Linked DNA regions of Jilunia laotingensis. Each later gene encodes a partner of the first gene's protein in a complex. Links are inferred from orthologs where the notes say so. Each region holds a gene or a part of one and is shown on either strand. Other genes may lie near its edges. The genes, in order: mnmG and mnmE.

What was found.
Region 2: the proteins of mnmG (region 1) and mnmE are in contact, whole or in part, in a solved structure (PDB 9HIP), measured with the Escherichia coli proteins. The link is inferred for Jilunia laotingensis from one-to-one orthologs.

The regions. Positions count from the first base shown.
Region 1 is NZ_JACRTF010000001.1:1,364,907-1,377,208, reverse strand. What follows is about bases 6,333-9,226. They hold mnmG (tRNA uridine-5-carboxymethylaminomethyl(34) synthesis enzyme MnmG), read right to left. Parts: upstream 8,770-9,226; coding sequence 6,895-8,769; downstream 6,333-6,894. Other genes in these bases: H8744_RS05310 (kojibiose hydrolase), read right to left, coding at 8,830-9,226; H8744_RS05320 (adenine phosphoribosyltransferase), read right to left, coding at 6,333-6,844. Also shown: H8744_RS05345 (DUF1266 domain-containing protein), read right to left, coding at 913-1,623; deoC (deoxyribose-phosphate aldolase), read right to left, coding at 2,392-3,294; H8744_RS05335 (nucleotide pyrophosphohydrolase), read right to left, coding at 3,281-3,619; dtd (D-aminoacyl-tRNA deacylase), read right to left, coding at 3,619-4,071; excinuclease ABC subunit UvrC, read right to left, coding at 4,240-6,060; more of H8744_RS05320, read right to left, coding at 6,314-6,332; more of H8744_RS05310, read right to left, coding at 9,227-10,842; H8744_RS05305 (outer membrane beta-barrel protein), read left to right, coding at 10,950-11,876; rRNA maturation RNase YbeY, read right to left, coding at 12,138-12,302. UniProt on the Escherichia coli protein: NAD-binding protein involved in the addition of a carboxymethylaminomethyl (cmnm) group at the wobble position (U34) of certain tRNAs, forming tRNA-cmnm(5)s(2)U34.
Region 2 is NZ_JACRTF010000001.1:73,055-85,344, reverse strand. The notes cover bases 3,453-6,334. They hold mnmE (tRNA uridine-5-carboxymethylaminomethyl(34) synthesis GTPase MnmE), read right to left. Parts: upstream 5,652-6,334; coding sequence 4,254-5,651; downstream 3,453-4,253. Other genes in these bases: H8744_RS00385 (PAS domain-containing hybrid sensor histidine kinase/response regulator), read left to right, coding at 5,779-6,334; H8744_RS00395 (hypothetical protein), read right to left, coding at 3,453-4,067. Also shown: H8744_RS00410 (GNAT family N-acetyltransferase), read right to left, coding at 1-366; H8744_RS00405 (DUF169 domain-containing protein), read right to left, coding at 470-1,192; H8744_RS00400 (MFS transporter), read left to right, coding at 1,500-2,774; more of H8744_RS00395, read right to left, coding at 3,054-3,452; more of H8744_RS00385, read left to right, coding at 6,335-7,677; H8744_RS00380 (NAD(P)-dependent oxidoreductase), read left to right, coding at 7,821-8,471; H8744_RS00365 (nucleoside phosphorylase), read right to left, coding at 8,983-9,861; flotillin-like protein FloA, read right to left, coding at 9,978-10,976; H8744_RS00355 (NfeD family protein), read right to left, coding at 11,001-11,471; H8744_RS00350 (tetratricopeptide repeat protein), read right to left, coding at 11,479-12,290. UniProt on the Escherichia coli protein: Exhibits a very high intrinsic GTPase hydrolysis rate. Involved in the addition of a carboxymethylaminomethyl (cmnm) group at the wobble position (U34) of certain tRNAs, forming tRNA-cmnm(5)s(2)U34.

The DNA.
Region 1 (12,302 bases):
GCTCTACCGGCATGTCTGCATGCATTGTGGGAAACTCGGCATAAGGCGTCCCCGTAACAAATACACAGATGTTGCAGCATCCTATCTGTCCTATTGTAAGAAAAGAAAGAGGAAGGCTTCGAGGACAAGAATGCTGAAGCGTCGCATGATCAGACTCCTGGAAAAACTCATCATGCAACGGGATGACATTCACAGAGAACACGGCTCTTTACTCAAATATACACAGGATTATCAGAAACGGCTTTCCATAATCAGCAAGGTCCTTGTACAGGAAAAGGAACTCTTTGAAGGCAGGAAGGTCAGTGACCGTATTGTCAGTATTGACCGTCATTACGTACACCCTATCGTAAGAGGTAAGGAAGTAAAATCTGTCGAGTTCGGTGCAAAGGTTAATAACATACAGATAGATGGAATCTCATTCATCGAGCACGTCTCTTTCAAGGCATTCAATGAGGGTATACGTCTGAAGGATTGTATCCATATGCATCAGAAACTGATGAATGTGAGGGTCAGATGTGTGGCCGCAGATTCCATATACGCCAATAATGCCAACAGGAAGTTCTGTACAAAATATGGGATATCAACCTCCTTTGTACGCAAGGGAAGAGCTGCAAAGGACGAGGCGGTGAGGAAGGTTCTCAGGAGTGAACTCTCGAGGGAAAGAGCCACCAGGCTTGAAGGCAGTTTCGGTACGCAAAAACAGCATTATTCGCTATCGAAAATCAAAGCACGGAACAGGAAAACAGAAATCCTGTGGATTTTCTTTGGGATACATACGGCAAACGCAATATTGATGATTGATAAAATCAAAAACGGACAGAAGAAAGCTGCATAGCATAAGTATAAAGAATCTGTTAGAAGAAGTCTCAGGCTTCTTCCGGAACATCATGCCCAAAAGGAGAAGATTTTAGGTCAGAGAGAAAAAATAGATAATAAAAATGGCATATGAGATGATATTAGTAAGTCATCTTCATATGCCATATTACTTTTAAAGACATTTACTGAATGTCCCTTCATAGCTTGGCCTATCAGATATCCTTTTCCTATCTCTTCCCAATTCCGGTAGTTTGTTCGGCATTGTTCTCCGGCAAACTTAATATGTTCCCATGCTGTGCTTTCATTGATATACCCTGCTTCGAATGCAATGCGTGTTAGATTGATGAGTTCGCCCATATCCCATGAAAGAATACCTCTTATTAAGTCGTTTTCATTGATGGAAACGATGTTTTTGTCATGTACATAATCTAGAAACTTACGTATATTATGTGCCCGGTTTACGAATAACTCTATTCCGAAAAAACGTTCACGCAATATCTTTTCTATTTCTTTTTTATCGTTTGAAGAGAGTAGGTAGGGTAGAAGAATGGAATAGGCCGTACGTTCTCCTTCTGTTTGAAGGAATTTTAGTGTCTCGGTAATGGTAGATTCCTGTTTGGGTTTAGTTACCCCTATAAGTATTTCATGAAGAGTGTCTTTATTGATGCCAGTACTGAGACTGTTGACAAAGAATCCCTTCCTCATTCCCGCTATAAGTCCGATAAATAAATCTTGTTTCTTAGATTTTGGAAGGTTGCAGTCTTCTAGGTTGCCATTGAATCTTAACGAAATGTTTTGTTGCTCCATACTCTTGTTTTTAAATTTTGTGTAACCGAAAAGCGTGAGAACTGTTGCTCTGTATCTTTCCTGGGGCTTCGGCAAGCCGTTATGATGATACAAGCAACAGTCTCACGCTCCATTCGATATATAACAAGAGTATATACGTGAAGGTGCGTGAGACCCGTTTGCCTATTACCTTTCATAACACGAATTTTGCCGAATTCCAGGAAAAAGATAATAAATGAAACGTTCTCTAATACAATGTATTAGCTCTCTCTCTTTGAGCTAATATTTTTGCAAAGATAATAAAAATGAGTTTTGCAGAGTAAGGAAGTTTAGTTTTTCTTAATTTTTGCTACAAAAATGGCGATTTCTGTTGATGAAATTATTTCTTAGCTGCTAATAATAAGTTGATTCTGTAACGGGTATTGCATTTCTTTATCTGGTTGAGAGATTGTTCTTTAGTTCTAACGAATTATACTATGTTTTTGCGGGAAATTAGTGGATAAGTTGGTTTCTCTTTAATTCATTTGATACTACTGGATACCTCTTCTTTTGGCTTAGTTGTACAAGAAAGGATTTTGTTCTAATGGGTTGGCACAAGAATACCTGTAGAATGTCACGCTTTTGCCAACGAATTGACAAGAGCGTGACAACGAATCGACACTAACTCGGTAATTTGGTTATGCTGAGCTGAACCCAAATTACTAAAGGGAAAAGTGGTATTTCCGAGTTTACTTCCTGCTTAATTTAGAAGAGAAGGTGACGGATTTTCCATTTAATAGAATCATTATTTTAGAAGAATTTGATTTCTTCTCCTCTGATTTCAGAAAGTAGTAAATTGGCTAATCTGCTGGTTCCCAATCGGAATAATTTATTGTTTAGCCATTCCTCTCCCAAAAGTTCTTTTACGATAGTATAGTATACAAGTGCATCATGAACGGTGTTGATACCACCAGCGGGCTTAAAACCGATTTTATTACCGGTTTTCTCATGATACTCTTTAATGGCTTCGCACATCACATAAGCAGCTTCTGGTGTTGCAGCAGGTTGTATTTTCCCGGTTGAGGTCTTGATGAAATCTGCGCCTGCATACATAGATAGGATAGAGGCCTTTTTGATGTTAGAGGCTGTTTTCAAAGCCCCTGTTTCAAGGATCACTTTCATATGGCATTCCTTACAAGTATCTTTCAGTTCTTGGATTTCGTCACACATCGTTTCATAGTCTCCGCTCAGGAATTTTCCAACAGAAATTACAATGTCTATTTCATTTGCGCCTTCCATTAATGCCATAGCCGTTTCTGCTATTTTTACTTCTATGAATGTTTGGGAAGAAGGAAATCCGGCTGAAACACAGGCGATATTGATTCCGTCCACATCAAGTGTGTTTTTGACTACTTCAGCAAAATTCGGGTAAACGCAAATAGCTGCTACATTCTTTAGGTCGGGGAATTCATCATCGAATTGGTTTACTTTCTCCGTAAACTTCATCACGCTTTCATCGCTGTCCGTACAGTTTAGAGTAGTAAGATCTATGCAGTTGAACAGAAATTTCTTTACTTCTTCCGTATTGTTTTCTGCTACTTTTTCTTCGATGATTTTATCTACTTTAGCTTGTATCTCGGCATCGTTCAGATTCGTGTTGTACTTAGCCAATGTGGCGTCATACTTGTTCAGATGGCTGTCATTCTGTTCCATTATCACTCAATTTGGGATTATTTATATGTCTTTGATTATCTCTTTTAGTCTTTTTCTCAAGGTTACGGACGAATGCCTCCGTTAGGTTTACTCCGGTTTGGTTAGCAAGGCAGAGCAGTACCCAAAGTACATCTGCCATTTCATCATCCAAGTTGTCTTTCTCGCCTTTTTTGAAAGATTGATCACCATATTTACGGGCCATTACGCGAGCTAGTTCACCTACTTCTTCGGTAAGAACTGCCATATTGGTGAGTTCGCTGAAATAGCGTACTCCATACTGTTTTATCCACAGGTCAACCTGCTTTTGGGCTTCTTCAAATGTCATTATTCTTTGTTTTTAGTATCTATGCATATAGTGACCGGACCATCGTTTAATAACTCCACTTTCATGTCGGCTCCGAATTCGCCTGTTCCAATTTCTTTTCCTAGTGAAGAACTCAATTTCCGGCAGAATTGTTCGTAGAGTGGGATGGAAATTTCGGGTTTGGCAGCTTTGATGTAAGAGGGACGATTCCCTTTTTTAGTCGATGCATGTAGCGTAAATTGACTGATAACTAGAATGTCTCCGTTAACATCAAGAATAGATTTATTCATCACTCCGTTTTCGTCATCGAAGATACGTAAATTGACTATTTTTTTGCATAGCCATTCAATGTCTTCTGATTCGTCGGTATCCTCTATGCCTATCAAAATCAGCATCCCTGGACCGATCGAAGATTTACAATTACCATTAATACAGACAGATGCATGACTGACTCGTTGTATTACTACTCTCATTTATTCTCTTCTTTACTAATGAATTAATTTTTTAGTTTAACGATTGATTGGGTAAATCATTCATTCAACTACTGCTTCTTTTAGAAAGGCAAATTTACGAAATTCGTTACAGAGTATGCTCTGCTTTGCAGAGTTTTCTGCGAAATCTTATGCTTTATTTACATGTATCTATTTCAATGCGTCTTTTATGAGCTTTCCTTTAGCTTCACCGGCAATGGCGCTTATTTCTTCCAAAGATGCTTCTTTGATCCGTTTTACACTTTTGAACTCTTTTAATAAAGCCGTTTTGGTCTTTTCTCCAATACCTTTTATCGTGTCAAGTGCAGACGTTATCTGCCGTTTACTGCGTTTGTCACGGTGGAATGTAATAGCAAACCGGTGGACTTCATTTTGTATCTGCTCTAATAACTTAAATAGGGGGCTATGTTGTTTTAGCCCGATGGTTTGGGGAGGGAAACCGAATAGTAATTCTGAAGTCCGATGCTTTCGGTCTTTGGCAAGACCAGCGATGGGGATATCCAGTTGAAGCTCTTCCATGACCTGGCGAACCACTTCCATTTGTCCTTTCCCTCCGTCGGTGATGATGAGGTCGGGTAGGGCAGTCTCTTCTTCTATGGCACGTTGGTAACGCCTTCTAACCACCTCTTTCATAGATGCATAATCATCCGGTCCTTCTACGGTTTTAATATTATATTTCCGGTAATCTTGCTTTGATGGCTTCGCTTTTTTGAAAACAACGCATGCTGCTACTGCATCAGAACCTTGAATGTTGGAATTGTCGAAGCACTCTATTTGCATCGGTAATTTGTCCAAATGTAGTTCTTGCTGGATTTCTTTCATTAGTCGCATGCTCCTTTGCTCGGGATTAAGCTTCTCTGCTTGTTTCAGCCGGTCGGCTTTGTATTGTTTTACATTAAGCATGGATAGTTCGAGTAGTTTCTTCTTATCTCCCCGTTGGGGAACGGTGAATACGACGTTATTTAATTCCATGTCGAGTTCAAACGGGATGATTATCTCACGTGAGAGACTTTTATATCGTTCTCTCATCTCGATGATGCCCAGTGTGAGTAGTTCTTCTTTGCTCTCATTCAGTTTCTTTTTGTATTCGAAAGTGAATGCTTGATTGATAGCCCCGTTAGTAATATGCAAATAATTGATAAATGCAGAGTTATTGTCGTCTTCTTCAATGGAAAAGACGTCGATATTATGTAGTACGGCACTGACCACTTCCGATTTGGAGCGGTAGTTTTCGATTAATATATATTTTTCTTTAACTTTCTGAGCTTCCTCAAATTTCATTTCAGCTGAAAGGTCTTGCATCTTCTGAAGTAACATTCGGCTTATTTCTTGGGTGTTCCCTTTTAAAATTTCCTTGATTTCATCAATGTTTTTAAGGTATTCTTCTTGAGATTGGAGGCCGATACATGGTCCAGCGCACTTCTTTATGTGATATTCAAGGCAAACATTGAATTTTCCTGCGCGTATGTTTTCGGGTGATAAATTTAAGTTGCAAGTGCGCAGCGGATAAAGATGTTTAATCAAGTCCAATACTCCATTCATAGAGGGGATATGGCTATAAGGACCGAAATAGGATGATCCGTTTCGGATGATTTTCCTAGTTTTGAATACTCTTGGGAAATATTCGTTTTGCACGCAAATAGAAGGATATGTTTTGTCGTCTTTAAGCAATACGTTGTAGCGTGGCTTATATTTCTTTATTAGGTTGTTTTCCAATAGTAGAGCGTCTTCTTCCGTATTGACCACGATATAGCGTATGTCGGCTATCTTGCTGACAAGCACCCTTGTCTTTCCCGGCTCATGCTCTTTGCTAAAATAGGAGTAGACCCTTCTTTTTAGGTTTTTGGCTTTTCCCACATATATGATTGTTCCTTCAGCATTCAAGTATTGATAAATGCCTGGTCTTTCCGGAAGGTTCGAAACGATTCCTTTTAAATATTCATTGGTATTTAATTCCTGATTTGTTTCCATCTATTAAAGGGTATGATGCGATTTGAACATATATTGTTTCGTAATGTTTGAATATTTGAAGCTGTTATGATAAAACGCGAATTCCACAGGTTACACAGCTCTTTTATCAATTTGTGTAGTTTGCGGATTCGCGTTTTGTGTCTGTCTTTTGTCTTTTTCAATGAAAGGCTTTATTCCTCTTTCAATTAAATTCTTTAAATGTTGATTCAGCGAAAACGATGTGGATGTCTTTGTCCCTGTCTGTGGGAGAATTTTAGAGTGACAAAACAGATTCTACTTCTACGTCATTTCCAAATACAGACCTTCCATTTAATTCTTTTAGTTCAATGATGAAGTTTACATATACCTTCTTTGGCCTTAATTTTTTCACAAGCTTGCATGCTGCTTCCATTGTTCCACCTGTAGCCAATAAGTCATCATGAAGTAAAATAATGTCGTTTTCATCGATAGCATCTTTATGGATTTGTACAGTGTCTTTTCCATATTCTTTGTCATAACTTTCTTCGATGGTTTCTGCTGGTAACTTTCCTGGCTTGCGAATGGGTACGAAACCTGCGTTTAGCCTTGTTGCGAGAATCGGTCCCATTATGAAACCCCTAGACTCAATACCTACTACTTTTGTAATACCTTTGTCTTTGTACATCTCATACATCGTATCCGATAATTCTTGCAACCTTTCAGCGTCCTTGAATAAGGTTGTTACATCGTAAAAGAGGATTCCGGGTATCGGGAAATCAGCTATTTCCCGAATGCTTTTAATAAGTGCTTCTTTGCTCATAATCATGGATTTATTTTATTTCCTTAAATGTTTTGTTTCACGTGAAACGCATTCTGTTATCTTCCCGAAAGTACTAATAATACATTTATGTCGCTGGGGGATACTCCTGGGATTCGACTCGCTTGTGCAATGGTTTCCGGATCAATCTTAACTAATTTCTGACGTGCTTCGGTAGAGAGGGATTGAATTGAATTATAATCAAATCTTCCTTTTATCTTTATGCCTTCTAAGCGAGCTAATTTGTCGGCTATGATTCTTTCACGGCCAATATAACCTTCATATTTGATTAAAATCTCTGCAGCTTCTATAACTTCTTCTTTTCTTTCAATTATTTCATCGAGTATACGTTTGAAAGCTGGAACATGTTCGGCTATATTCTCTATTGTTATTTGTGGCCGATTTATTAATTCTATTAACTTGCATCCTTGTCGAAGAGGGGTGGTGCCTAATTTTTCAAGAGAATCATTAATAAGAGACGCTTTTATCGAATAACTTTGTGCAAAAGAAATAATCCTTTCCACTGCTTCCCGCTTTCTTTTTAGAAGTTCGTATCGATCCTCTTTTACTAAACCTAGTCTCCATGCTTTTTCTGTGAGTCGCATATCTGCATCATCCATACGAAGCAAAATGCGATACTCGGCACGGGATGTAAACATTCGATAAGGTTCATCCACGCCTTTAGTTACAAGATCATCGATTAATACGCCAATATAGGCTTCATCACGGGAAAGAGTAAAAGGGGTTCCACCATGACAATTGATATGTGCGTTAATTCCGGCAATTATTCCTTGCCCTCCGGCTTCTTCATATCCGGTTGTTCCGTTTACCTGTCCGGCAAAAAATAAGTTCTTGATAATCTTCGATTCCAACGTATGTTTTAATTGAGTAGGATCGAAGTAATCATATTCTATGGCATATCCCGGTCGATAAATCACAAGATCTTTGAAAGCGGGTATCTTCTTTAATGCCTCTATTTGGGTACTCATTGGGAGTGAAGAAGAAAAACCATTCAAATATAATTCTTGTGTCGTTTCTCCTTCCGGTTCGAGGAATAACTGGTGCTGTTCCTTGTCAGGGAAAGTTACGATTTTGGTTTCTATACTTGGACAATAACGTGGACCTATACTTTGAATCTGCCCGTTGAAAAGGGGAGATTCTGAAAGTCCTTCACGCAGTATGCGGTGTGCTTCGGGATTCGTATAACACGTCCAACATTGCAGTTGCTTCAGATGACGTACTTGAGTGTCCATGAAAGAAAACTTATGGAAGTCTGTCTCTCCGTCTTGAGTATCCATTAATTCATAATGAACACTGCGTCCATCTATACGAACCGGAGTGCCTGTTTTCATACGTCCATACTCAATGCCATGCCTTGCTATGGATTCAGTCAATTGGTAGGATGCAGGTTCTGCCATGCGCCCTCCGGGCAACATGCTTTTACCAATATGCATCAAGCCATTAAGGAATGTACCAGCTGTAAGTACGATGCATTTAGCATGAAAGGTTACATCCCAGATAGTCTTTAATCCTATTATTTCACCGTTTTCAACGAGTAGCTCTTTTACGGTATCTTGCCAGATATGAAGATTGGGTGTATTTTCCAATACTTCTCGCCATGCCCAGATAAATTTATTACGGTCACACTGTGCACGTGGACTCCACATTGCTGGCCCTTTAGAACGGTTTAATATGCGGAACTGGATGGCAGTCTTGTCCGTAATCAATCCCATCTGTCCTCCTAAAGCATCAATCTCGCGTACAATCTGTCCTTTGGCAATACCTCCAACTGCCGGATTACAGCTCATCTGCCCGATTTTATTCATGTCCATTGTAATGAGACAAGTTTTGGAACCCAGATTAGCTGCCGCTGCCGCTGCTTCACAGCCTGCATGTCCGGCACCAATTACTATAACATCATACTTAAAGTCCATTCTTTCAATAGTTATGTTTCGAACGATGCAAAGTTACGAAAAAGGAAAACTACGGAAAGATTATTTTTGTTCTTTTATGAATGTTCTCCTGTCGGGGCCTACGCCTTTTATGATCAGCTTCTTCCAGTGAGGCGGCAACACGGATGGTAATTGGATGATTCCTTTGTCGGTAATTTGAATCCCCCCGAAGCCGTTGATTACGGCTTGTAACAGTCCTCCGGCTCCTGTCGCAAAGTAGGGGTTCTGGCTGGTTGCTGTTTCTGCAATTACTCCGAAAGGAGGACGTTGGTTAGGCTGAAAACTTTTTTTGTACATTTCATAGGCTTTTTCAGCTTCACCTAAACGAGCGTATTGCACGCAGAAAACAGAATAGGACATGGCTGGTCCGTTTTCGGGATCTATTTTGTCTGCATAGTAAGCCAGGTCTTTTCTTAAGGTGGTTGGATCGGATATTATCCCCAGTGGATACCCAAGTAGGTTGGCATCGGCTTGTTTGATCATTATTCCCTGATAGTCTTTATGCTCTCGTGTAGTACCATCATCGAAAGAGTGAATTCTCAAACTCTTGTAAACTTCCGACCATGCTCTGGGGGCTTTCTCTCCACAGATTGCCGCAGCTTTTGTCGCATCTTGAAGTGCCCGGATTGCAGAACCGTTGGTAAAGGCATTATCAGTTACTCCGTCTGCATATTCGTTGGCTCCTACCACATTACAGATGGAATAAGTACCATCTTCGTTCTTTTCTGCACGGCTAACCCAAAAATCAGCAGCTTCTTTCATAAGTGGGTATCCTTTTTCGATGAGCCATTTTTTGTCTTTAGTGATAGAATAATATGCCCAGCATGCTATGGCAACATCTGCTGTGATATGGTGTTCGAATGGTCCGGTCAATGCCCAGGAAGGGGTTGCTTCATTTCCTGAATCATCCGACTCCCAAGGAAACATGGCACCTTTATAGCCATGGATATAAGCTTTCTTGCGGGCTGCATCGAGTCGGTCGGTACGGTAATTGATCATGGATTCGGCTATTTCGCCATTGAGTAAAAGCATGGGTGGAAACATCCAGATTTCGGTATCCCAGAAGATGTGTCCATTGTACCCTTGCGCTGATAAACCCATTGGCGAAATGCTAAGCCTGCTTCCTGCCCGGCAAAAAGAATAGAGATTGTATAAAGCGAAACGTACATCCCTTTGAGCTTCTTTATCACCTTCTATGACGATGTCTCCTTCCCACAGTTCATTCCATAGGCAGCGGTGCGAAGATATCAGTCTCTGCGTTCCTTCATGCTTGGCATAAACGACCTGACGCTCTGATTCACCATAAGGGTCGGAAAAGTCTCGTGTTGAACAGATGACTGCAACCAAAGCAAAAGTTGCTGTTTCTCCTTTTTTTAATTGTTTCTCAACATACATGTTGTTATCCTTCTTGTTGGCCTGTATCGTATAGGTACTGTCCGGACATAGGAAAGATGAGGAAGCTGAAACATGCTGCGCTCCTTGTGCAGAGGGGGCGCTTGTCTGGAAAACAAGTTGCCTGCTGGTTCCATCTTGCATGGTTTTGAACACAGAGGTTGGCTTTCCATACTCATCAGGTACTTCCATTGTCTGAATTACTTTTAAACTTAAATTATCCAAAGCTTTCACGTTTACCCGGATTAACCCTGCGTAAGGCATATTTCGCAAAGCGCAAATACTATAACTGATTTCTGCTTTATTCAGCCCTGTGAACGAAGTATTATGTGTTGCTTCTTTCATATCGACCACTTGTTTCCAATCTTTGATATTGTCTTTGGTGATTTGTTCACCATCAAGTTCCAGAGTTAGGAGAAACGGATTAATGCCTCTTAAGACACGGCTTATTCCTCTGGGGCCATCGCTGTCGAATACATGGTTAAGAATGATATGACGAATCGAAAAAGGTTCTGACCAGGGAAGAATACCGATTCCACCGTTAGCTACCGGTGTCCCAACGTAGTTGGTAGTGTTATTTGCCTCTATTTTCCAATCATTGTTTTGTGCTGTTGACGTGAAAACAGATAAAATAAAAAAGCTGATAAAAAGATATTTCTTCATATGCGTTATTTGAGAGGTTATGGACTATGGTTGCAAATCTACGATATTTTTTGTTATATGTGACTTTTCCGTATCTTTGCAATAATTAAACCTGTCATTTTTAATATATGAAAAATATTCATCTATTCTCTGGTGTAGTAATAATGCTACTATTCGTTTCATGTTCACCCAAAGTAGTCACTGCTCTTGCTAAGACTTATCCCGAAGTTGTGTTACCTGATTCTGTCATTGTAATAGAAATGGGAGAAACTGTTCCTAATTCAGCCGAGGCAATTGGGCGAGTATCTGTAGTGGATAGAGGTTTTTCTACCCAATGCAAATATGACCAGGTTGTGTATTTGGCAAAGGAGGCTACCGGAAAAGCGGGAGGTAATGGACTTGTTATTACCAATCATATGGAACCTTCTTTTTGGGGGAGTTCCTGCCATCAGATATCTGGTTTGATGTTGCATCTTAGTAATCTGGAGGTTGATACTTTAAAAGCTAATCCCGTGCAAGACTTTCTCACGGTAACTAATGAAGAACGTCGTCAACGGATGGCACCCGCCAATACGTTTGAGATGAGTGTTGGTTACGGATGGATAACGAGCAGGCTTTATGATTATTCCGGTAATAGTTTGGGCCATAAAGGAGGAGTCGAATGGCGATTAGGTTACGAGCATGTTTGGAAGTCCGGTTTAGGAGTTGGATTCCAATATTCAGGCTATAGGGCTGCTTTTGACGAAGGAAATATGGTACTTTCTTATTTGGCTCCCGAATTGGTTGGTCGTACTAAATTGAATAAATGGATATTGAAATATGGAGTAGGTTTCGGACTTTTGCTTTATCATGAACCGAGTAATGATATGACTGGTTTCGGGGGGCATCTTACTATTGGCGTTGAATATATGCTTTCAAAAAACATAGGTCTTGGGGCAACTACAAGTTATGTCTCAGGCAGTCTTCCCAATGAAGATGACATGAATCTGAAAGAAAATGAAAGAAGCGGGATCAACCGTTTTAATTTATTAGGCGGCTTGCGCTTTTATTTTTGATTAGTACCTGGTTCTTTGTTTTGGAGAATGGTAACAATCGGTGGGGGAAATGAAAGCGATATATAGTTTTCTGAGGGAAGTGTGTTCGTGTGTACTACTTTACTCTCTCTTTATCAAGAAATCGCTTAAGGGGTGATTGATAATATATTCCTTAAGCGTTTTCCTTTTCAAAAAAGATGGCAGTGATACTAAAATAGTCAGATGAATAATAAACCTCAGTTCTCTGGCTTACAATTTGCTTATTTTTTATCAATGCAAAGTTTATTTCCTCATCTCCAAAGCCTTGTTTTCCGCTTCTTCCATGATCTCCCTCTCACCCGGTCCTTTGTCATTGATGCCGCAAAGATGGAGGATGCCGTGAATAATGACGCGGTGTAGCTCCGTATTGTAATCTGCTTCAAACTGTTCGGCATTCGTTTTCACTGT
Region 2 (12,290 bases), 1.3 Mb from region 1 along the record:
TATTCTAAATCCAATGTGTAAGTAGAATTGTAGAGCTGAGGTGTTCTGTTCATTTACATCAACTTTCTTAATCTTTTTATCATTGATTGCAATATGAATCAGTTGCTTCCCCAAGCCTTTTCCTTGTTCGTTAGGATGGACAAAAAGCATCTCGATAACTTCCTCGCTCAACCCCATGAATGCAGTGATTTTATTCTGCTCATCCCGTGTTACGTAAAGATCGACTTTGGGGAAATATTGTGGTACAATGGACTTGTAGAATTGAATATCTCCTTCTGTTAAGAAGTGATGGGTACTGCGTACAGATGCCTCCCACAACTGTAGCAGTTCATTGTATTCATGTGGTGTTGGACGGTTTGTTTTCATTAAATGAGTTTATATTGGACAAAGGTGGTGAAATTCTGAACGATCATAATAAACCTATTTGATTATCTGTTTCGAGCATTACAAATCAATATCTGTATCCCAATCAGCATCCTTTTTCAGAATTGATACGTCCTTTTACCTTTTCCCAAGCATGTGTATCGAAAAGGCAACATGACTTCATTGTTTCATACATTGTCTTAAAACGGCAGTAGGGGATTACAAAACTAAGTTCATTGGCACCGACGTATGGACGGACTGATGGGTCGAACAGACCGAGAAAGGTCCGGTGTCCATTCATTCGGTTTTCCTGTACTGCGGTAGAAATAATGTTTGAGCATCCTGAGCCGAACAGGGAAGTCACTGCATCGGTATCGTTGTTGTCAAAGCATGCCCAAGTGCATAGACCGGATAGTATGTCCGGGGTTGCAAAAAAGAGCAGGCCTTCCATATTGTCGAAACTATCCAATTGATCAATGCGGATGAAGTTCAGATATTTTTTATCCGTTCGTCTCACGTCTATTAGTTTGATGAATTCAAGAACCATCTCAGGCGTTTGTTTGTATCGTTCTTTAGTAGAAACAAATCCGGGTACATGCTCCGGCAATTCGGAAAATCCGGTGTAGAACTTCCCACCTCCGCAGCCGATAACCTCTGCATTCAGGCTTATGGGATTTCCTTCACGCACAGAATGAAGTCCCTTGAAAAAACAACCGTTTATCTTTTCTGTTTCAGCCAGTGGTGTGTCACTGTAATAAAAAGAAATGGGGAGGGAAGCATACGTTCCGAAAGCCTCTCGATAGTTTTGGATAAAACTCTGAATGTTCATAATTCCTGTTTTTAAGTTTCAATAAATGAATTTGTTTATGAGCTTGCTCGATCTACATAATATTCATAGCTATTCGTTTAACCAATGATGTCTATATACAAATGTAATAGTTTTCAGTTATAATATGATAAGTTGATATGAAAATTTTTGTTTGTGCATGAAATATGAATGTATGGATGAAGTTGTGTCGAAGTGCAGTTTGATTGAGAAAAAGAGCGACTATTATAAGTAAGATAATAATGCACTTTTACAAAACCTTCCAATGAGAAGAATTGTTGTGAAAACATAAAATCAAAATTATCTCATAATGATTCAAAAGGGAAATCCGGTTAGAGGAGTGAACGTCTTTGTCGCATTTACTATAATGCTGGTACTTTATTTTATAGTAGGACTTTTTACCGTAATCAATCAACAGTTTCAGATACCGCTGCAAACGGCTATGTTGCCTCATGATGGTAATATTACAAATGCATTAGTCACAATGTTGAATTTCTCATGGTTCCTTGCTTATCCACTGTCACAAGGATTTGGGACTCGCTGGTTAGAAAAATATGGGTATCGAAAAACATCTTTTCTTGCATTGCTTATACTTGTTGCGGGACTTACAATCTATGAAATAGCCGTACTTTTCCATATCTATATTCCGACAGAGATTTCAATCCTTGGCAACGAGATATCTGTCGGTTTCTTTATTTTTTTGTTGGGTTCCTTTGTTATCGGGATGGCTGCTACTGTCCTACAGGTAGTACTGAATTTATATCTTGCCGTTTGTCAAATAGGGAGTACGACTGCCCTGCAACGGCAGATGATCGGTGGCACGAGTAATTCTATTGGCATGGCTGTTGCACCGCTTATCATTAGTTATCTTATCTTTTATGGAACACCGCTGCATGACATTAGTACTAGACAATTTGTATTGCCACTTGCAGTTTTAATCATGTTGATGATGATTATGTCGTTTTTTGTAAACAGAGTACAAATGCCATCTATGGATAACGTCATACAATCCCCGGGAGAAAAGCTTGAAAAGAGCGTGTGGTCTTTCAGGCATCTTAAATTAGGTGTATGGGGTATTTTCTTTTATGTCGGTATCGAGGTAGCTGTCGGAGCTAACGTTAATATGTATGCTTCTGAATTAGGAGGAGCTTTTGCCTCTAATGCAACTCATATGGCAGCTTTATATTGGGGGCTTCTTCTTTTAGGTCGTTTTCTTGGTTCTTTCATCAAAAAAATATCTTCAGAGAGGCAACTAGTTATAGCTTCCGTTGGAGCCATTGCGTTACTTATAGTTGCCATGTTGTTAGCAAATCCTTGGATTTTGACAGGTATTGGCTTCTTCCATTCCATCATGTGGCCTGCTATTTTTACCTTAGCTACCAACAAATTGGGCATATATACAACAAAAGCTTCCGGAGTACTCACTATGGGAGTTGTTGGTGGGGGTATCATTCCTTTCCTGCAGGGGATTCTAGCCGACCTGATGGGTGGAAATTGGCATTGGACCTGGGTATTGGTCATTCTTGGAGAAGCTTATATTTTGTATTATGGCTTAAATGGATATAAGATAAAAAATGATGTCTGAAAGGACCTAATGTATATTTCACTCATAAAATAATTGCTTTCAATTACTTAATCACAGAAATAAAGGCGTTGAACCTCAATGCTTTATTAATCGATAGTGAGCTATACTTATTGTTGGTAATTGCTGTTTCGCTTGCCTTCCGATGCAAGAATTGAAAAAATATACAACTTATATTGTTGTAAATAAGATAGTTGGCATCTAAAACACACGTCGCTGAGCAACAAATCAGCGCCAAAAGTTCTTTAAATAGCATAGGTGGTATTTCGTTTTTGAAGATATTTATTGTCTTCTCAATCTTTTATCGACTAAAGCCAGATATTTTAATCCTGTTTGATCAATTACATTTTCAGGTTTTTCAATTTTACATGCTGAATAAATAGCGTTTAGGAAGCCGGGTATAGCACCTAAAACAGGACTGGCTAGTAATCCTATTCCTGCGGAAATAGTTCCACATATTGTTCCAAAAACGATATCACCTATATGGCTTTCATTCATCCTTGCGGATAATTCTTCTTTAGCCATTTTCATATCCTCAAGAGTTATTTTGAATAATGGCGATTCCGGAGTGATTGTTGGATTTAGAACTAATAGTTCTACTTTGTTGCTAAATGCGTTTAGCAAATCACGATGCTTATCTTTAAATCGTCTAAGATTGATCAAATCTATCTGTTTAGGATATGGTATCAAATTGTTAAGTATCAAATCTCTTTTATACTGTCTTGTTCGTAATTCAATATCTTGGTTTCGCATATATGTTGTAGCGAAACTACAATCAATCTTATCTGTAGCCGGCTGATAATCGATCTTATTAGCAATTACTGAAGTTAAAAAAATCATGAGTTCATTGGCAGTTTTCTTTTCTACATTATACCAATAACCGTCTATCCGTTCTGCCAATCCCATATGAATAAGATGGTGGAAAATTTCATCATCAAATTTATTAGCATGTAAGTGAGTAGTATTTTTCCTAAATGAGAATTTGTCTCTATGAATCTGATATGTTTTATTTTTTTCCAAAGATAATCTCCTTTTTTCTAAAATATTCTGTTTCACGTTCAGATAGTCAATAAATATTTTTGAAACCTCCCATGGATTTTCAAGAACAGTCATAGGATTTATCGGAGTGAGTAATTCACGTTGAATCACCTCCCGCATGAAAGGCTCATAGTGTTCTGGTTCATGGAAATATTGAGCTGGTACTATAGAACTAATATTGTCATAGTAAAGCAGGGCTCGTATAGTCCAATCAGTATTTGGTAGATTTATGTATGGATAGTATAATAGATTGTTCATTGTTTTCGGAATTACTTATGTACAAAGGTAACAAAATATGGTAATAAGTTTACCTTTTTAAATGAGATCATTTTGTTTTGTTGTTATTGTTATATGATGCTAATCATTTGATTTGTAGCTGTTTAATCTCTTTGTTGACTTTGGTTTAAAACGTTCAAATTATTGATTGTCAATGTTTTGTATAGGCTATTTTCCGATGCAAAACTTCATAAATATATTTTGTAAAATCATATCATTTGTAACTTCTCCTGCAATATCTGATAAATGGAATATGCAATCTCGTATATCTTGTGATAAAAGATCTCCGGAAAGATTGATGTCTAACCCTTGCTGAACACGATGAATGGCATCTAAGGCGCGTGATAAGGCATGATAATGCCTAACATTACTAACAATTACATCATTTTGAGTGACGGTAGGCAGATGGGTGGCACTAATTAATAATTGTTGTAATTCTTCTGTGTTATATCTATTCTTTGCAGAAATGAAAATGGAAGAAATGTGATTATGAGCTAAGTGAGAAACTAGTGAATTAATAGATTCTTTTTGCTCTTCTAAAATTAAGTCTGATTTGTTGAATGCTAAGATTACATATTTATTTTTGCAGTGAGGAAGTATCTTGCTTGAAAGTTGCTTTATTTGTGAAGACGCGTCGGTTGCATCAATCATCCAAAGTACAATTTCGGCTTGGTCAAGCTTTTGGAAAGTACGTTCGATACCCAAATTCTCGATAGTATCATTCGTATCACGTATTCCTGCAGTATCGATGAAACGAAATGTGATGCCACCAATATTTATAGTATCTTCGATAACATCACGTGTTGTACCGTGTATATCACTGACTATGGCTTTTTCCTCATTTAATAACACATTAAGAAGCGTTGATTTTCCCGCGTTTGTTTCACCGATTATGGCAACGGGAATACCATTCTTTATTGCATTGCCCACATTGAAAGAATTAACTAGCCGTTCGATAATCTTTTCTATTCCATCTGCTAAAGTTCTAAGGGCGGAACGGTCTGCAAACTCTACATCTTCTTCGCTGAAATCGAGTTCCAATTCAATCATGGATGTGAAGTTAAGAAGTTGTTCGCGAAGATTTGCCAATTCTTTACTGAATCCTCCTCGCATTTGGCTCATGGCTAGGCGGTGGGTGGCTGCGGACGAAGAGGCTATCAGATCGGCTACTGCTTCTGCCTGACTGAGATCCATTTTACCGTTCAGAAATGCACGTTGAGTGAATTCGCCAGGTTGTGCCATCCGACAACCATTTCTAATGAGTAATTGCATGACCTGCTGAAGAATATAGGCAGATCCGTGGCAGGTGATTTCTGTACTGTCTTCTCCCGTATAAGAGTGTGGGGCACGAAACAAGCTTACGAGTACTTCATCTAATAACTCATCCCCATTGTAGATACGACCAAAAGTTAGTGTATAAGGCTTTCGATCGGTGAGTCTCTTACCAACTTTGACAGGAGTGAAGATCTGGTTTGTAATAGCTATGGCATCGGCACCGGAAACACGAATGCTTCCGATGGCTCCCCCCTGTGCGGTGGCTATAGCGCAGATGGTGTCTTGGTTCATTATCACTATTTGTTTTTTGGCTTACAAAGATAGAACTTTCTTCTATAAAATTTGAAGTAAAGTGATATAAGATATGTTTTATTGTTCTATCTTTGTTGACATACACCGAACGAAACAATAGTAAAGTATGACAAATGTGGAAAATTCATTGTTTGAGGATTTTGCAAAACTGCAAGAAGAATATTTGAAAATAACCTCTGTTCTTGCGGGGCATAAGATTGCAATGTGGGAGTATGATATCCCTACGGGGAAATGTAGTTTTACTGATGAATATTTCCACATTCTCGGATTGAAAGACGCTGGTATTTCTTTTATGGATATTGATGATTTTTATCGTTTTGCCGCTCCTGAAGACATACTTCCTTATCGAATTGCTTTTGAAAAGATGTTGGAGTCCGATACGAAGACTTCGCAGATTATTGTCCGTTGTATCGGTGTTCATGGTGAAGTTATTTGGCTGGAAGATAATTTTATCTCTTATCAGAAGAATTCGGAAGGTCATCCTACTAAGATAATTGCTTATACTGCTAACGTTACTTCTCGTTGTGAAAAAGAATTGCAGATCAGGCATTTGGAGGAGCGAAACAGGAAAGTAATCGAGGCTTTGCCGGAGTTTATTTTTATTTTTGACGATAACTTTTTTATTCGTGATGTGCTGATTGCTCCGGGAATTGAATTACTCCATCCTGTCGAAGTATTGAAAGGAATCGATGGGCGTTCGGTTTATTCTCCTGAAGTGAGTGACTTGTTTATTCGAACTATTCATGATTGTTTGAAGGATGGGCAGTTAAAAGAAATAGAATATCCTTTGGATGTGGAAAGCGGGCGATATTATTTTCAGGCACGAATTGCTCCGTTCGAAAGCAATAAAGTACTTGCATTGATCCATGATATTGGTGAGCGTGTACGTCGTTCGCGAGAATTGGTGGAGGCAAAACAACGTGCAGAAGAGGCTGACAGAATGAAATCTGTTTTTCTTGCGAATATGAGTCATGAGATCCGTACTCCTTTAAATGCTATTGTCGGGTTCTCGGAAATTATTGCGCTTACGGAAGATGAGAAAGAAAAGGAGGAATACCTTCATATAATCCAACAAAACAGTAATTTATTGTTGCAGTTGATTAATGATATTCTTGATTTATCACGTATTGAGTCCGGTAAATCTGAGATGTGTTGTCAATTAACGGAGATGAGTAGTCTGGTAGATGAAGTCGAAAAAGTGCATCGTATTAAAATGAAGGATGGCGTGGAGCTGATCGTTAGCCGTCCTGATAATGAAATATGGATATCTACGGATCGGAATCGAGTAACTCAAGTGCTTTTTAATTTTTTATCGAATGCTATCAAGAATACTAAAAAAGGAAGTATTTCCTTAAGGCTCGTCATTGAGGGAGAATGGATAAAACTTTCTGTTGAGGATACCGGTTGTGGTATTTCCAAAGAAAAGTTACCCTTGATATTCAATCGTTTTGAAAAGATTAATGATTTTGTACAAGGAACAGGTTTAGGATTGCCTATTTGCAAAAGTATCGTTGAACGACTTGGCGGACGGATAGAGGTTGAATCTAAACCGGGTGAAGGAAGCACATTTGATCTTTATTTACCATACCGACAAGACCAATCAGAGAAAAGTGGCAAATATAATACGATGAATAATATTGTTCACAAGGGTGGCAGAAAGAAGATTCTGGTTGCTGAAGATGTTGAGGCAAGTTATTTACAAATAAGTGCTTTTTTGAGGAAGGAATATACTCTACTTTGGGTATCGAATGGTGAGGAAGCCGTTAATAGCTTCCTACGAGAAAAGCCCGACATGGTATTAATGGATATCCGAATGCCTGTGATGAATGGTATTCAGGCAACTGCTAAAATACGTACTTATTCAGATTCTGTTCCGATTATAGCAGTCACAGCCTATGCCTGCTGTAAGGAAAGTGAACAAGCTTTACAGGCTGGTTGTAATGAAGTAATAGCTAAACCTTATCCTTTGGAGAAATTGAAGGAAGTTATTGAAGCTTATTTGTAGAAGGACTTTTCTTTTACTATGGCGTATGGAGTATTACTATTCTGTAATTTTAAATTGGACAAGGTTGTTTTTTCCTTTCTTTGAGGTATTCAACAATTTGTTTTTGTGAGTGTTATTTATCCGGATGCTAAATAAATTACAGTATGAAGAATATCGTATTGATCGGAGCCAGTGGCTTTGTAGGTTCGGCTATTTTGAACGAAGCTCTGAACCGAGGATTTCATGTTACGGCGGTTGTTCGTAATCCGGAAAAGATTAAGATTGAGAATGAAAACCTTCAAGTGAAGAAAGCGGATGTCTCTTCACTTGAGGAAGTATATAATGTTTGTAAAGGGGCAGATGCTGTTATCAGTGCTTATAATCCCGGCTGGGATAACCCGAATATCTATAATGAAACGATTAAAGTGTATCTCAATATTATCGATGGAGTGAAGAAAGCCGGTGTGAATCGTTTTCTTATGGTAGGTGGAGCAGGTTCATTATTCATTGCTCCCGGGCTTCGGTTGATGGATTCAGGTGAGGTACCCGAAAAGATTCTACCGGGAGTCCGGGCTTTAGGAAGTTTCTATCTGGATTTCCTGAAAAAAGAAAAAGAGATTGATTGGGTATTCTTTTCACCCGCAGCAGATATGAGGTCGGGAGTACGTACCGGCAGATACAGATTGGGAAAAGATGATATGATAGTCGATAAAGTAGGTAACAGCCATATTTCTGTTCAGGATTATGCCGCTGCCATGATTGATGAATTGGAAAAGCCGGTTCATCATCAAGAACGATTTACCATAGGGTATTGACCGGATAGTAACTCTCAAGAAAATTGAGATAAAGCATTGCGCAGCCCCGTGCATCCGATAAAGCCTCGTGATGTTTTAGTGCAATACCCTGCCTTTCGCAGCAAGCACTCAAATTGGCAGGTTTATATCCTAAAGAACGGTAGATACGACAGGTGCATTCCCATTTTTCACTAAGTAGCAGTTCATCGTAATCAAGACCGTACATGTGCATGGTATGTTGTAGGACGGTGCGGTCGAATTGTTCATTATGGGCAACAATTGTTTTTCCCCTGTAACCGTTTTCTTACTTCGGGATAGATGGCATGAAACCCGGGCAATGATTCAGTCATGTCCGGGGTGATGCCATGTATTAAAATATTCGAACGCCAATATTCGTTTTCGGGAGGTTGGATGAGGCTGTAATATTCATCGGATATTACACCGTCTGTAACTGTTACAATGCCAACGGCACAAGCACTTTCCATATAGCCTGTAGCCGTTTCAAAGTCGATGGCGGTAAATGATAAATTCATTAAATTCTGTCGAGAACTGTTTTGATCAACGTGTCTATTGTATTCTTATAGCCAGTATTTGCCTCTTTTATCAATCGGTTGGCTATTACCATACAAACGGTCATGGCTTTATGTCCCATTAGTTTGGCAAGCCCAGCCAGTGCGGAGCTTTCCATTTCGAAGTTTGTAATTTTATGTCCGTTGTATTCAAACTTCTCTATCTTATCATTTTGATGTGGGTCTGCCAATGGTACACGCAGTTCACGACCTTGGGGACCGAAGAATCCACCAGCGGCAATTGTCACTCCACGAACCATGTCCTCTTTAGCTATACGGTCGATTAGGTCAGCATCGGCAGCTATCACATACGGAGCCGGAGCGCACATATTACCCGACCAGCCCATGTGATTGAGGAATGAACGTTCAAAAGGAAGGTCGCAGACAGCATTACGTCCCTCGTAAAAATTCAACAAACCATCAAATCCGATTGACTTCTCTGAACAGACGAAAGTACCTACCGGAGTATTCGGTTGGAGTCCGCCACAAGTGCCGATACGTACTAATTCCAATGACCGGAGATGTTCTTTTTCTTCGCGAGTCTGGAAATCTATATTTGCCAGTGCATCCAATTCGTTCATCACAATGTCGATATTATCACAGCCTATGCCCGTTGAAACCACGGTGATGCGTTTACCTTTATAGGTTCCGGTAATGGTTTTAAACTCGCGGCTCTCCACTTCAAATTCTTTTTTGTCGAAATGGGAAGCCACTAATGCCACGCGTCCGGGATCACCGACCAGAATCACTTTGTCGGCCAGTTGTTCCGGCTTTACATGCAGATGGAATATTGAACCGTCTTCGTTGATAATCAACTCTGAGGAAGGAAAATACTTTTTCATGTCAATAGGAGGTTACTAATAAACAAGTTCTTTTAATAAATAACGCAGAGTTCCATAAAGTGTTTATTAAATTAGGAAAACTCAATGGAACTCCGGTATTCTCGAATAGTTGTCAATTATTCGCTGAGAGGTTTGTCCGTATTGCTACCGACCGGCTTTGCTATATTTTCGCGCATAGACGTATCGGCTTGGATATTTTTCATTTTATAATAATCCATAATTCCCAGATTACCGTTACGGAAAGCTTCTGCCATGGCTTTCGGAACTTCAGCTTCTGCTTGAATCACGTTTGCACGTGCCTCTTCGGCTTTTGCTTTCATTTCTTGTTCCCGGGCTACAGCCATTGCGCGGCGTTCTTCGGCTTTCGCTTGAGCGATGTTTTTATCTGCATTCGCTTGGTCTATTTGTAAAGCTGCGCCAATATTCTTACCTATATCGATATCTGCTATGTCGATAGATAGGATTTCAAAAGCTGTTCCTGCGTCCAACCCTTTGCGGAGTACTAGTTTTGAAATAGAGTCCGGATTTTCAAGCACCGACTTATGATTTTCTGATGAACCGATAGATGAAACGATACCTTCACCTACACGGGCGAGAATCGTATCTTCGCCAGCACCACCCACTAACTGGCGGATATTGGCACGAACTGTAACACGTGCTTTGGCAATTAACTGAATACCGTCTTTTGCTACGGCTGTTACAGGGGGAGTATCGATTACTTTCGGGTTTACCGACATTTGTACGGCTTCGAATACGTCACGTCCTGCCAAATCGATGGCTGTAGCCATTTGGAATGGTAATTCGATACGGGCTTTTGAAGCAGACACCAGTGCATGTACAACTCTTTCCACGTGTCCACCTGCCAGGTAATGTGCTTCCAATTCATCGCGAGTAATGTTACTCAAACCAGCTTTATGGGCTTCAATCATACCCGGTACAATAATGTATGGCGGGACATTACGAATACGCATTAGGAAAAGCTGTACCAAAGAGATGTTGACTCCAGATACCTTGGCTGATAGCCAAAGGAAGAAAGGTACATAATGGAAGAAAAGAACCAGGAAGACAATTCCTCCCGCTATCAGAATGATAGTCAGATACATCGGTTCAAGCATAATGAGTTTTGAATTAAGTGAATATTAGGGTTTTTGTTTCTCTACATATATTATACCATCGGTAATCCGAGTGACAATGACCGGAGTTTTTTCATTGAGTAGTCCCTCTAGCGTTTTTACTTCAATAATGTTTCCGTTGATCTCCGCGTTGCCGATTTGTGCCAGACGGGTGATAGTTATCCCTGTATCGCCCACTTTTACTTTTTCGGCAGCACTTTTGTCTATTTTGGATGTGATATCTTTCTTTAGGGCAATCTTATCCAAGGTTTTAGACCGCATGAACCAGACAAGTGATCCGATGCATGCCACTCCTGAGACAACCAGAGTGATGAATCCGGCACCTGTACCCAAATTGGCAAATGCATAATAATTCGCATAAATGATGCATCCCAGTGCTGCGAACCCGGCAACACTGATTCCAGGAATGACAAACAGTTCTACAAGGAACAGTATGACAGCGGCAATAATGAGTACAATAATTATTAGTACATCCATAGTCTTGTTATTTTATAAGTTGTTTTTCTGCATTACGCACTTGGATAGCGAGGCTTTCCAATTCTTGTGATATTTGTTGTATCTGTTTTTCCAGATCGAGAATGGCTGGAGCTATTTTTGCTTTCTCGTCTTTACCCGCGCGGGCATACCACTGGCGTTGGTCGTCGAGCTTTTCCATCTGTTGGCGGTAGTCTTTCTCCTTTTGCTGATATTTTTTAAAAAACTCTTTTCCTTTCGGAGTTTTGAAATCGCTAAGGTGATAGTAAATTGTATGATCGTCAATGACAAATTCAAAATCGGCAATAAACTGCTCTTGCGGTTTATGATGAATGGCCGCATCCAGTCTTTTTTGGGCAGCTGCAACTTCCTTTTGATCTTTCCAGGTAGCTTTTAGTGATTTAAGTTGTGCCAATGCAACGATCTGCTTAGTATCCATTGCCTCGTAATTGTATACTCGCTTCGATTCGTTTGGAATAAATACATAAATACAAACTTTATCTTCCGGTTGAAAACGGTCTGAAGCAAACCAGCCCAGATTGTTGTACTCATCGATCACATACATGTAGTCATTGTAGGGTGAGTTGAAGGGCATTCCGACGTTTTCTGGTGAAAGATATGTATCAGTGTTAGTATTATAGCGGGTTACGAAGATGTCGTAGCCACCGATAGAATTGTCACCATCCGAAGCGTAGTAGATGGTTACACCGTCAGTCAGTACATAGGGATAGTTAGTATTGCCTGTGGCATTGATTTTATCGGGTAGAGGATATCCTTTGCTCCATTCGTTTTGTAGTTTGTTTTTAGACAAGATGTTCATCA